3 regions of the Nocardioides aromaticivorans genome follow, and region 1 is predicted to be linked to each of the others. Evidence: predicted binding sites of a transcription regulator. Region 1 holds the regulator's gene; each other region holds the start of a gene.
The links. Region 1 encodes LexA, which represses DNA repair genes until DNA is damaged. Its sites were predicted from a motif close to TCGAACANNTGTTCGA; they were not measured.
Positions count from the first base shown of each region.

Region 2: the regulator LexA is predicted to act here: its motif matches at 1,711-1,726, upstream of BJ993_RS05370 (alpha-ketoglutarate-dependent dioxygenase AlkB).
Region 3: the regulator LexA is predicted to act here: its motif matches at 2,301-2,316, upstream of BJ993_RS04455 (HNH endonuclease signature motif containing protein).

Region 1 covers NZ_JACBZM010000001.1:3,237,209-3,240,477, reverse strand. The annotation lists gene BJ993_RS15410 (hypothetical protein) at 1-199, shown strand, start outside; gene BJ993_RS15405 (LysM peptidoglycan-binding domain-containing protein) at 297-716, opposite strand; gene lexA (transcriptional repressor LexA) at 1,002-1,727, shown strand; gene BJ993_RS15395 (MXAN_6640 family putative metalloprotease) at 1,777-3,269, shown strand, end outside.
Region 2 covers NZ_JACBZM010000001.1:1,150,243-1,153,511, forward strand. The annotation lists gene BJ993_RS05350 (hypothetical protein) at 1-92, opposite strand, end outside; gene BJ993_RS05355 (hypothetical protein) at 89-412, opposite strand; gene BJ993_RS05360 (DUF8819 family protein) at 502-870, shown strand; gene BJ993_RS05365 (GntR family transcriptional regulator) at 904-1,617, opposite strand; gene BJ993_RS05370 (alpha-ketoglutarate-dependent dioxygenase AlkB) at 1,748-2,371, shown strand; gene BJ993_RS05375 (VOC family protein) at 2,471-2,869, opposite strand; gene BJ993_RS05380 (hypothetical protein) at 2,922-3,269, opposite strand, start outside.
Region 3 covers NZ_JACBZM010000001.1:952,662-955,930, reverse strand. The annotation lists gene guaA (glutamine-hydrolyzing GMP synthase) at 1-805, shown strand, start outside; gene BJ993_RS04455 (HNH endonuclease signature motif containing protein) at 832-2,133, opposite strand; gene BJ993_RS04450 (AAA family ATPase) at 2,697-3,269, shown strand, end outside.

The DNA of each region.
Region 1 (3,269 bases):
CGCGACCGCCCGGCACGACGGCAAGGGCAGCGCCTGGCTGTTCCTCGCCGTGGCATCCGCCGGCGCCATGCTCTGCCTCTTCCTCGCCTTCATGCTGGCGGTGCGCCTCTCACGGGCCGTCGGCCTGACCTCCTCGCCCGAGCCGAAGGCGAAGCGGGACCCGAATGCGCCGAAGGGTGGCAAGCGCGCGGCTCGCTGAGCCGGGCCTGCCACCCTTCGCCTTTCCCCTGCTCCGCTGGGGTCGAGTCAGCGGAGTAGCTCCGCTGGGGTCGAGGCAGCGGAGAGTCGGTACGCCGCTAGTGCGCGGCGGGGATCCGGAGCTGCTGGCCGGCGTAGACCATGCTCCCGTCGAGGGTGTTGAGGTCCTGGATGTCGGCCATCGCGCCGCGCACGTCGCCGCCGCTGGCCGCTGCGACGTCGCTGGCGATGTCCCACAGCGTCTCGCCGGGGGCGACCGTCACGACGTCGACGGCGGGTGCGCCACCGCCGTCACGGGTGGCGGCGGAGCCGGCGGCGATCGCGACGGCGAGAGCGGCGACGACCGCGAACGCGAGGAGGAAGACGACGACACGACCCCGGCGGGTGAGCCGGACCCGGCCCGCCCCGCGAGCTGGCTGCGCGACCCGGCGGGTGGCGGCGACACGGGAGGTGCCGACGCGCACGGCGTTGCTGCGGCCGGCGCTGACGCGGTGGGGGGCGATGCTGATCGTGCTCATGTCTCATGTCCTCCGGGGAAGTTGTCGGGAACTGTCTAGTGACGGGGTCCGACTGAAGGTGTTCGATCAGGCGTTCGATCGAACATGTGTACGAGGTTAGATCACACGTTCGAACAAATCCAGCACCCGTTCGAAATCGTGTTCGAAGGGCGTGTCGCGACACGCCGTTCGAACAGATGTTTGAAACGCCGCCGCCGGATCGGTTAGCGTCGTCACATGCAGCCGGTCGGCTGATCGGGATGTCCGATCAACGGCCGGGACATCTGAGCGAACGGGAGGCACCCCATGGCGGAGCGCAAGGCAGGACGCGGTGTGACCGAGCTGCCGGACGGTCCCCCGGACGCGACCGGCCTGACGCCGCGCCAGCAGCGGGTCCTGGCCCACATCAAGGACAGCATCGAGAAGCGCGGCTACCCGCCGAGCATGCGCGAGATCGGCCAGGCCGTGGGGCTGACCAGCACGTCGAGCGTCGCCCACCAGCTGCGGGTCCTCGAGGAGAAGGGCTACCTGAAGCGCGACCCCAACCGGCCGCGTGCCCTCGAGGTCTTCCTGCCCGAGGTGATGGCCGCCCGCAAGGCGATGGGCTCCGCCGAGGAGACGTCGTACGACGAGACGGGCATCGGCGACGCGGCTCCGGTGCCGGCCAACGTGCCGGTCGTCGGCCGGATCGCCGCCGGCGGCCCGATCCTCGCCGAGGAGCGCGTCGAGGACGTCTTCCCGCTCCCCCGCCAGCTCGTCGGCGACGGCCAGCTGTTCCTGCTGGAGGTCAGCGGCGAGTCGATGATCGAGGCGGCCATCTGCGACGGCGACTACGTCGTCATCCGGCAGCAGCCGACCGCCGAGAACGGCGAGATCGTCGCCGCGATGATCGACGGCGAGGCCACGGTGAAGACGTTCCAGCGCAAGGACGGGCAGGTGTGGCTGCTGCCGCACAACCCGGCCTTCGAGCCCATCGACGGCACCAACGCCACGATCCTCGGCAAGGTCACCGCGGTCCTGCGCCGGGTCTGACATAGGGTCAGGGGGTCCCTGTCGGCAACTCGGTGAGGCCCGTTCCCCCATGATCCGTCCCCGCACCCCCTGGTCGGCGCTCGTCGCGCTGCTCGCCACCCTGCTCGCGACCGCCCTCGCGGTGACCGCGCTCGGCGTCCCCGCCCGCGCGGCGGACCCGGACCCGGCACCGGACGCCGAGGAAGTGGCCGAGCACGCGCTGGAGACGGTGCAGGACCTCGTCGAGGCGCCGGTCGAGCCCGCCGACCCCGCCGCCGGCGACGTCGAGGGCAAGAACCTCACCCTGGCGCTGCGCGACCTCGCGGTCACGCGCGGCGACCTGCCCGACTCCAAGCGGGCGACGGCCGCGCGCCTGCTGGCCCGGCCGACCGACAGCGCCTCGGAGTGCCTCAACGAGGACCTCGCCTGCTACGGCTCGCACACCGTCAAGCGCAAGTGCAACACCGTCGTGTGCGTGCACTGGGTGAGCAGCGGCACCAACGCGATCCCCACCGAGAACGACGGCGCCGGTGGCGCCTTCCCCGGCGTGGCCGGCGGGACGCCGGACTACGTCGAGTTCACCCTCGACACGATGCGCAACGTCGCGAACACCTACGTCCGCGCGGGCTACAAGAAGCCGATCTCCGACGGTGGGGCCGACGGCAGCTCGCTGCCCGACGTCTACCTCGGCAACATCGGCAGCGCCGGTGCCTACGGCTACTGCACCACCGACGAGGACGTCTCGGGCCACGTGGCCGCGCCGGCGTACTGCGTGCTCGACAACAACTACGCCGAGTTCGGGATCCTGCCGCGCTCGGCGCTGCGGGTGACCGCGGCCCACGAGTTCTTCCACGCCGTCCAGTTCGCCTACGACGTCAACGAGGACGGCTGGATCATGGAGGCCACGGCCAGCTGGGTCGAGGACGAGCTGTACGACGGCATCAACGACAACCGCGCCTACCTGCCCTACGGCCCGCTCGCCAAGCCGAACCAGGCGCTCGACGCGTTCACGCAGATCGAGCCCTACGGCACCTGGATCTTCTTCCGCTACCTCTCCGAGCGCTACCCGACCTCGGTCGCCGGCCTGCCGACCATCGTGCGCGACATCTGGCGTCGTCTCGACGACGGCGGCTCCGGTGACGCCAACACCTACTCGCTCCAGGGCCTGGTGGACGAGCTCGCGGCCAAGGGCACGAACATCTCCACCCAGCTCGCGACCTTCGGCATGTGGAACCGCCGCCCGCTCCTCTACGAGGAGGGCAGCGCCTACCGGCCCGCGCCGCTGCGCAAGACGTACACGATGACGTCCTCGGCGCGCACCCGGTCGGTCGGCTTCAGCCTCACCCACCTCGCGACCGGCACGTACCGCTTCACCCGCGGGTCCGGGCTGGTCACCTCGAAGGTCACCGTCGGGCTGAACCTCAACACCCTGTCGATCGGTGCCGCGGCCGTGATCACCGTGAAGCGTCGCAACCAGGGCGCGGTCTCGCGGGTGGTGCCGCTCACCAGCGACGGCAACGCCTCGGTCAGCTACGCGTTCGGCTCGACCACCGAGTGGATCGA
Region 2 (3,269 bases), 2.1 Mb from region 1:
AGCGCGCGGAAGTCGGCGTCGTGCACGAGCGCGGACTCCCCCAGCGCGGGCTCGGGGAGCTCCGGCGGCTCGGGAGCCAGCAGCCCGCTCATGCGACCACCGGCATCCGCCCGCGCACCCGGAGGTCGAGCTCGCGCAGGTCACCTCCGGTGCCGGCGACACCCTCGCGGAGGTCGGCCCAGTCGGCGAGGGCCAGGCGCTCGAGCTCGAGGAAGCCGTCGGCCACCAGGTCAAGGAGCGGCGCCAGCGGCCGCAGCAGGCACAGCGGGCTCGGCTCGAAGCCGGCGCGCTGGCACACCCACGTGCGGGCGTAGCGGGTGATCGACCGGAGCTGGTCGGCGAGGAGCGCCATGTCCTCGTCGAGGCGGTCGAGGTCGGTCCAGGCAGGGATGTCGATGTCACGCTCGGCCACGGTGAGTCCTCTCGTCGGGGTGCCGTACGGCGGGTGCCGCACCCCGTGCCCGTCGCGACCGGGTTGGGAAACCCCCGCACAATGGACCTGTGGACGACAGCGTGATCTATGTGGCACGAGCACAGGTGCTGGCCGACCTGGCGGCCCGTTCGCTCGACACGCCCACGTCCGTGAACCTGCTCGAGGAGGCCTGCTCCGAGCGCCGCTGGTGGCTCGAGCAGTGGGCCGAGGGGGCGCCGTACATCGCCGGCCTGATCGCCCAGGACCTGCAGGACGCGCTGGCCGACGAGTTCGGCCGCGACCAGCGCGGCGGCCTGTGGCCGGTCTGCTCGCACTGCGCGGAGGGCCCGGTCCACGCGCTGCACGTCGACCCCGACCTCGGCGGCCCGGACCCGCAGTGGGTGTGCGAGGAGACCGGCGAGGCGGTCGCCCCGCTGGGTCGGCTGGCCGACGCCTGAGCGTGGCGCCGGGCTGAGCGGACGGACCGACCGTCAGTCGCGCAGCTGCAGGTGCAGCGTGTAGTCCTCGCCGCGCAGCACGGAGCGTGACATCTCGACGACCGTCTCGCCGTCCAGCGCGCGGCGCGTCAACCGCAGCACCGGCGACCCCTGGGGGAGCTCCAGCAAGGTCGCCTCCTCGTCCGTCGCGAGGCCGGCACTCACGGCGTCCTCGGCCCAGGTCGGCCGGTGGCCGCGGGCCGCCAGCTCGTCGTACAGGCTGGCGGGGAGGTGGTCGAGCAGGTCCCCGGCGAAGGCCGCCGGCAGGTAGGTCTCGGAGAGGCAGACCGGGCGGCCGTCGCCGACCCGCAGCCGGACCCAGCGCACCAGCGGCTCCTCCGGGTGGACCCGGAAGGCGCCGGCCATCGCCTCCCCCGCGGGGACGCTCTCGGCGACCAGGGTGCGGGTCTCGACGGCCACGCCCCGGAGGGCGAGCTCGTCGGTCAGGCCCCGCACGCCCGTGGCGGTACGACGTGGGCCGGCCACGAACGTCCCCCGGCCCGGGTGCCGCTCCAGCACGCCCTCGCCGACGAGCGCGTCGAGCGCCTGGCGAACGGTCATCCGGGCGACGCCGAAGCGGTCGACCAGCTCGCGCTCGGACGGAGCCGGCGTGCCGGGGGCCCGGTCACCGACCAGGCTGCGCACGTACTCGCGGATGGCCACGTGCTTGAGCGACCGCCCCGTCGTGCTGCCCTGAACTGCTGCCACGGTGCGAGGCTAGGGATCCGGCGCGACGGTCGTCCCGCGAATGGCGAATCCTTTGCCCCTGCGCGACACCACGCTTGCGATGGTCGAGGCAATGCGAACACCTGTTCGAAGAGCGGCGTACGCTGTCCCCATGTCGGTGGACTTCCAGAGCAGCCTCTTCGACACCGCCACCACTCCCGAGGTGGCCCGCATCGAGCGCCGGGCGCTGAGCAACGGCGCCTGGGTCGACGTCGCCCGCAACTGGCTCGCCGACGCCGACGACGTGTTCGCGACGCTCGTGCGCGACGTGCCGTGGCGCGCCGAGCGCCGGGCGATGTACGACCGCGTGGTCGACGTCCCCCGCCTCGTCTACACCTACATGATCGGCGAGGAGCTGCCGCACCCACGGCTGACGACCGCCCGTGACCAGCTGACGGCGCGCTACCGACCCGAGCTCGGCGAGCCGTTCCGCACCGCCGGCTGCTGCTTCTACCGCGACGGCCGTGACAGCGTCGCGTGGCACGGCGACACCATCGGCCGCGGCTCGACCGACGACACCATGGTCGCGATCGTCTCGCTCGGCGACCCCCGCCGGCTCCACCTGCGCCCGCGCGACCCGGAGCGCCGCGAGGAGGCCTTCGCCGTCGAGATGGGCCACGGCGACCTCGTCGTCATGGGCGGGTCGTGCCAGCGGACCTGGGAGCACGCGGTGCCGAAGGTGGCCTCGGCGGGGCCGCGGATCTCCGTGCAGTTCCGCCCCCTCAACGTCTTCTGACTCGTCGGGCCGAGCGTGTCTCCGGCGAAGGGCGGCGAGCAAGCTCGCAGGGCGACGCCTCCCGCCACGCTGCCGGCCTGTCCCGCGGCCCAGCCAGCTTCAGGCTTGGGAGGCCAGCTCCGCCGGTGAACGGACGACGCAGAACTCGTTGCCCTCCGGGTCCGCGAACGTCATCCAGCCGGATCCGGGGCCGTGGATGCCGCGGTGGTCGGCGATCGGCGTGGCGCCGTACTCGATCAGCCAGTCGATCTCCTCGTCGCGGGTGCGCTCGCGCGGGCGGAGGTCGAAGTGGACGCGGTTCTTCACCGTCTTCGCCTCGGGCACCTCGATGAACAGCACCTGGTGGCCGGTCTCGGGGTCGCGGATCATGCACTCCTCGTGGCCGGGCAGGTTGGGGTCGCCGTCGAGGTCGACATAGCCGAGGACCGGCTTCCACCACTCCGAGAGCTCGTAGGCGTTGGCGCAGTCGACCGTGGTGTGCGAGATGTACGACGTCATGGCGCCACTCTCACGAACAGCGGCGGCCGCCCACAACCGGATATCGGCAGGATCAGGGGGTCGTGGCGTCGGTGGGTGCCGCGGACTCGCCGGTCGACGGCTCGGCCGTCTGCGTCACCGTCTCGGTGACGGTCGCCGTGGCGCTCGGGGTCGCCGACCCCGAGGGCGTCGCGGAGGTCGTCGCGCCGGTCGGCTCGACGGTGGCGCTCGCGGTGTCGTTGGGCGTCGGGGTCGCCGTGTCGCTGGGCGTCACGCCCTTCTTCCGACGGTCGTCGTCGCTGTCGTCCTCACCGAGGACGCCGCCGATCGACGTACGGTCCTTGCCGTCCGTGCCGCCGGTGATGCTGGAGACGCTCTTGCCGGCGATGAGCTCGATCGCACTGATCACGACGACGGCGAT
Region 3 (3,269 bases), 2.3 Mb from region 1:
GATGCGCAAGGGCGAGACCGAGCAGATCGAGCGCGACTTCGTCGCCGCCACCGGCGCCAAGCTGGTCATCGTCGACGCCGAGAAGCAGTTCCTCGACGCCCTCGCCGGCACCAGCGAGCCCGAGGCGAAGCGCAAGATCATCGGCCGCGAGTTCATCCGCGCCTTCGAGGGCGCCGAGCTCGAGGTCATCAAGGACGCGCCCGAGGGCACGAAGGTCGGCTTCCTCGTCCAGGGCACGCTCTACCCCGACATCGTCGAGTCCGGCCACGGCGCCGGTACGTCGACCATCAAGTCCCACCACAACGTCGGCGGCCTGCCCGAGGACCTCGAGTTCGAGCTGGTCGAGCCGCTGCGCGAGCTCTTCAAGGACGAGGTGCGCGCCGTCGGCGCCCAGCTCGGCCTGCCCAACGTGATCGTCCAGCGTCAGCCGTTCCCCGGCCCCGGCCTCGGCATCCGGATCATCGGCGAGGTCACCCGCGAGCGCCTCGACATCCTGCGCGAGGCCGACGCGATCGCCCGCGAGGAGATGACCGCCGCCGGCCTCGACGGCGACATCTGGCAGATGCCGGTCGTCCTGCTCGCCGACGTCCGCTCGGTCGGCGTCCAGGGCGACGGCCGCACCTACGGCCACCCGGTCGTCCTCCGCCCGGTCACCTCCGAGGACGCCATGACCGCCGACTGGGCGCGCCTGCCGTATGACGTGCTGGAGAAGATCTCGACCCGCATCACCAACGAGGTGGCCGAGATCAACCGGGTCACCGTCGACATCACCTCGAAGCCGCCGGGCACCATCGAGTGGGAGTGAGGTCCGGGCGGTAGGGCGCGTCTGCGTCACCGCCGTCGGTGGAACCTCACGTCGCCCTGGGCTGTCCAGTGGTGGTCGTACGCCCGGTCGTGGACCAGGTGATGGTGGTGGGAACAGAGGCAGACGCCATCGGCGATGTCGGTGCGCCCGCCCTGGGACCACGGCTCGCGGTGGTGGACCTCGCACCAGGCCGCGGGGATCGTGCACCCCTCGGCCCGACAGCGCCGGTCGCGGAGCCGGATCGCCCGTCGCTGCGGAGCCCGGTAGAGCCTGCTGGCCCGCCCGACGTCGAGCGGCTGCCCCTTGCCGTCGAGGACGACCGGCACCAGGCCCGCCTGGCAGGCCAGCCGGCGTGCTTCCTCGGCGGAGATGGTGATCTCGCCGTCGGCATTGCTCGTCGACGCCATCCCCGCGGTGGCGAGGTCGGTCAACAGTTGATCGAGGGTCATCGTGATGATCACGGTCGTGGCGTCGCCGCCGTGTTCGGGCAGGCGGTCGGGGTCGAGCAGCTCGAGCAGGGCCGCGAACGCCCGGGCGTGGGCCCGGTGGGCAGGTACGCGTTCGCCGGTGCCCGTGGGGGCGGCGGGATCGGGGGAGGGGTCGTCCTCGCAGGGTCCGCCGCGCTTCTTCGTACGCCGCGGCGAGGAGTAGGCCTGCAGGTAGCGCTTCAGCCGCTCGGCGACGGCGGTCGGCAAGGCGCCCCAGAAGCGGGTGAGGCCGGTGCCGAGGTCGTGGAACTTGAGGAACGCCTCAGCCAGCGCCCGTCGTTCCTCCTCCTCGAGGCGCTTGGCCTCCTCAGCCTCGGCCACCTCCGGTGCCACCACCTCCAGCAGGCGCCGGGCGAGGCGGCGCAGCTCGCTGGGCCGGAAGTGCTCGCAGAACGCGACGAGGGTGGTCTCGGCATCGGTGGCGACCTCCTGGCCGGGGCGGCTAGGGAGGTCCTCGAGGACGGCGGCGACAACGCGTGCCTGGGCAGGGGAGACGCGCCCTTCGCGCATCGCGGCCGCCACCAGCGGCCGGCGCTCGAGTCGCTCGGCCAGCACGGCGTCGGACCGGGTGGTGGCGGGCTCCGCCTGCGTCGCGTGCGCGAGCCACGCCGCAGCATCCCGGGCTCCCGACTCCTCCCCGACCTCGCCCGAGGCCGCGAGGACCCGCATCCGCAGCTCGGCGACCCGCCCTTCGATGCGCGCCAGCTCGACGAGCGCCGTCTGCTTGTCGGCGGTGCTCATGTACGTCGGCTGCACCGCCGCCACCGCGTCCAGCGCCGCACGCATCTCGGCCGCACACCCGAGGACCGGGTGCGGCGGTGCGACGACGGCGACGGACATCTGGCGGAACTCCTCGGGCAGGCGCGACAAACTGACTTGTCGCCCGCCAGGAGGCACCGTCCGGTGCAGCGGCTCCGCACCAGGAAGGTGCGTGCCATGTCCTGTTGGACATCGACCTCAGGTCCCCGGGGCCTCTCGTTGCACCCCGCCTTGCGGCCGTGGGCCGATCGTACATCTGTTCGAATATCCGCGCAAGGGGCGGTGGGCTGTTGTGGACTACCCGCTGGCGCTGTTCCGATCGAGCAGCATTGGCGGCGGTGTGACGTACCTCGGGAATCGAGTGCGCGGCATTCCACATGGGGCAGGAATCTGCTTGTGGACTGCGGAGCCCTGAGCGGAAGGCGTGTCTGCCTTCGTCCGGACATCGGCCACCAGAGCCATCGACCCGGCCCGATTTGGCGACGAGGCGCGGCTCGAGCGCACCGGCGGACCCAGGGTTGGGCCGCGGCACAGGTGACGCAGGCTCTTCGGCCTCGGGGGCGAAGCGGCCGGTCGTCACCGGGCTCGCGCCTCGTTCCTGCTGAACATCCGCGCGGCGCTTCGGCAGCAACTAAATTCTCCGGGTGCGTGTCTGCGAGCTCGATGTCGAGCGATTCTTGGGATTCAAGTCACTCAAGCTCGAGGTCGATACGGCAATCCAGCTCGTTGCCGGGCCGAACAACGCCGGCAAGTCGTCGGCGGTTCGGCTGCTAGAGGCATTCTTCGCCGATCCGACGGGCGAGAGCCTGCGCGGCCTGTTGCCTCGCAATGCCTACTACCGGGACCTTGGAGCCCGAACCCTGTCCAGTATCCAGGTCTGGTTCACCGATCTGACCGAGGACGAACGCACGGCCTTCGCCCCGATTCTGCGCCGCGACAACCGGTTCTGGATCAAGGTGCGGTGCAGCCGTGGCGGTGCCGTGTCCTACGAGACCTCGCAGCGAGTGACGGCAGATGACGCGCGACGTCTCTACCTCGAGGTCCTGAACCGGTTCCACTTCGTCAAGATCCCCTCTGTCCGCGTCGCCGGCGACGTCGACCGCAATGAACCGGAGTCCCTCGCGCGCCTGTTGGACACGCTCGAGGCCATCTTGATCCGCACCGGTAGCTCACGCAGTACCGGTCTTCAACAGCAGTTCCGCGACCAGATGGAGCCG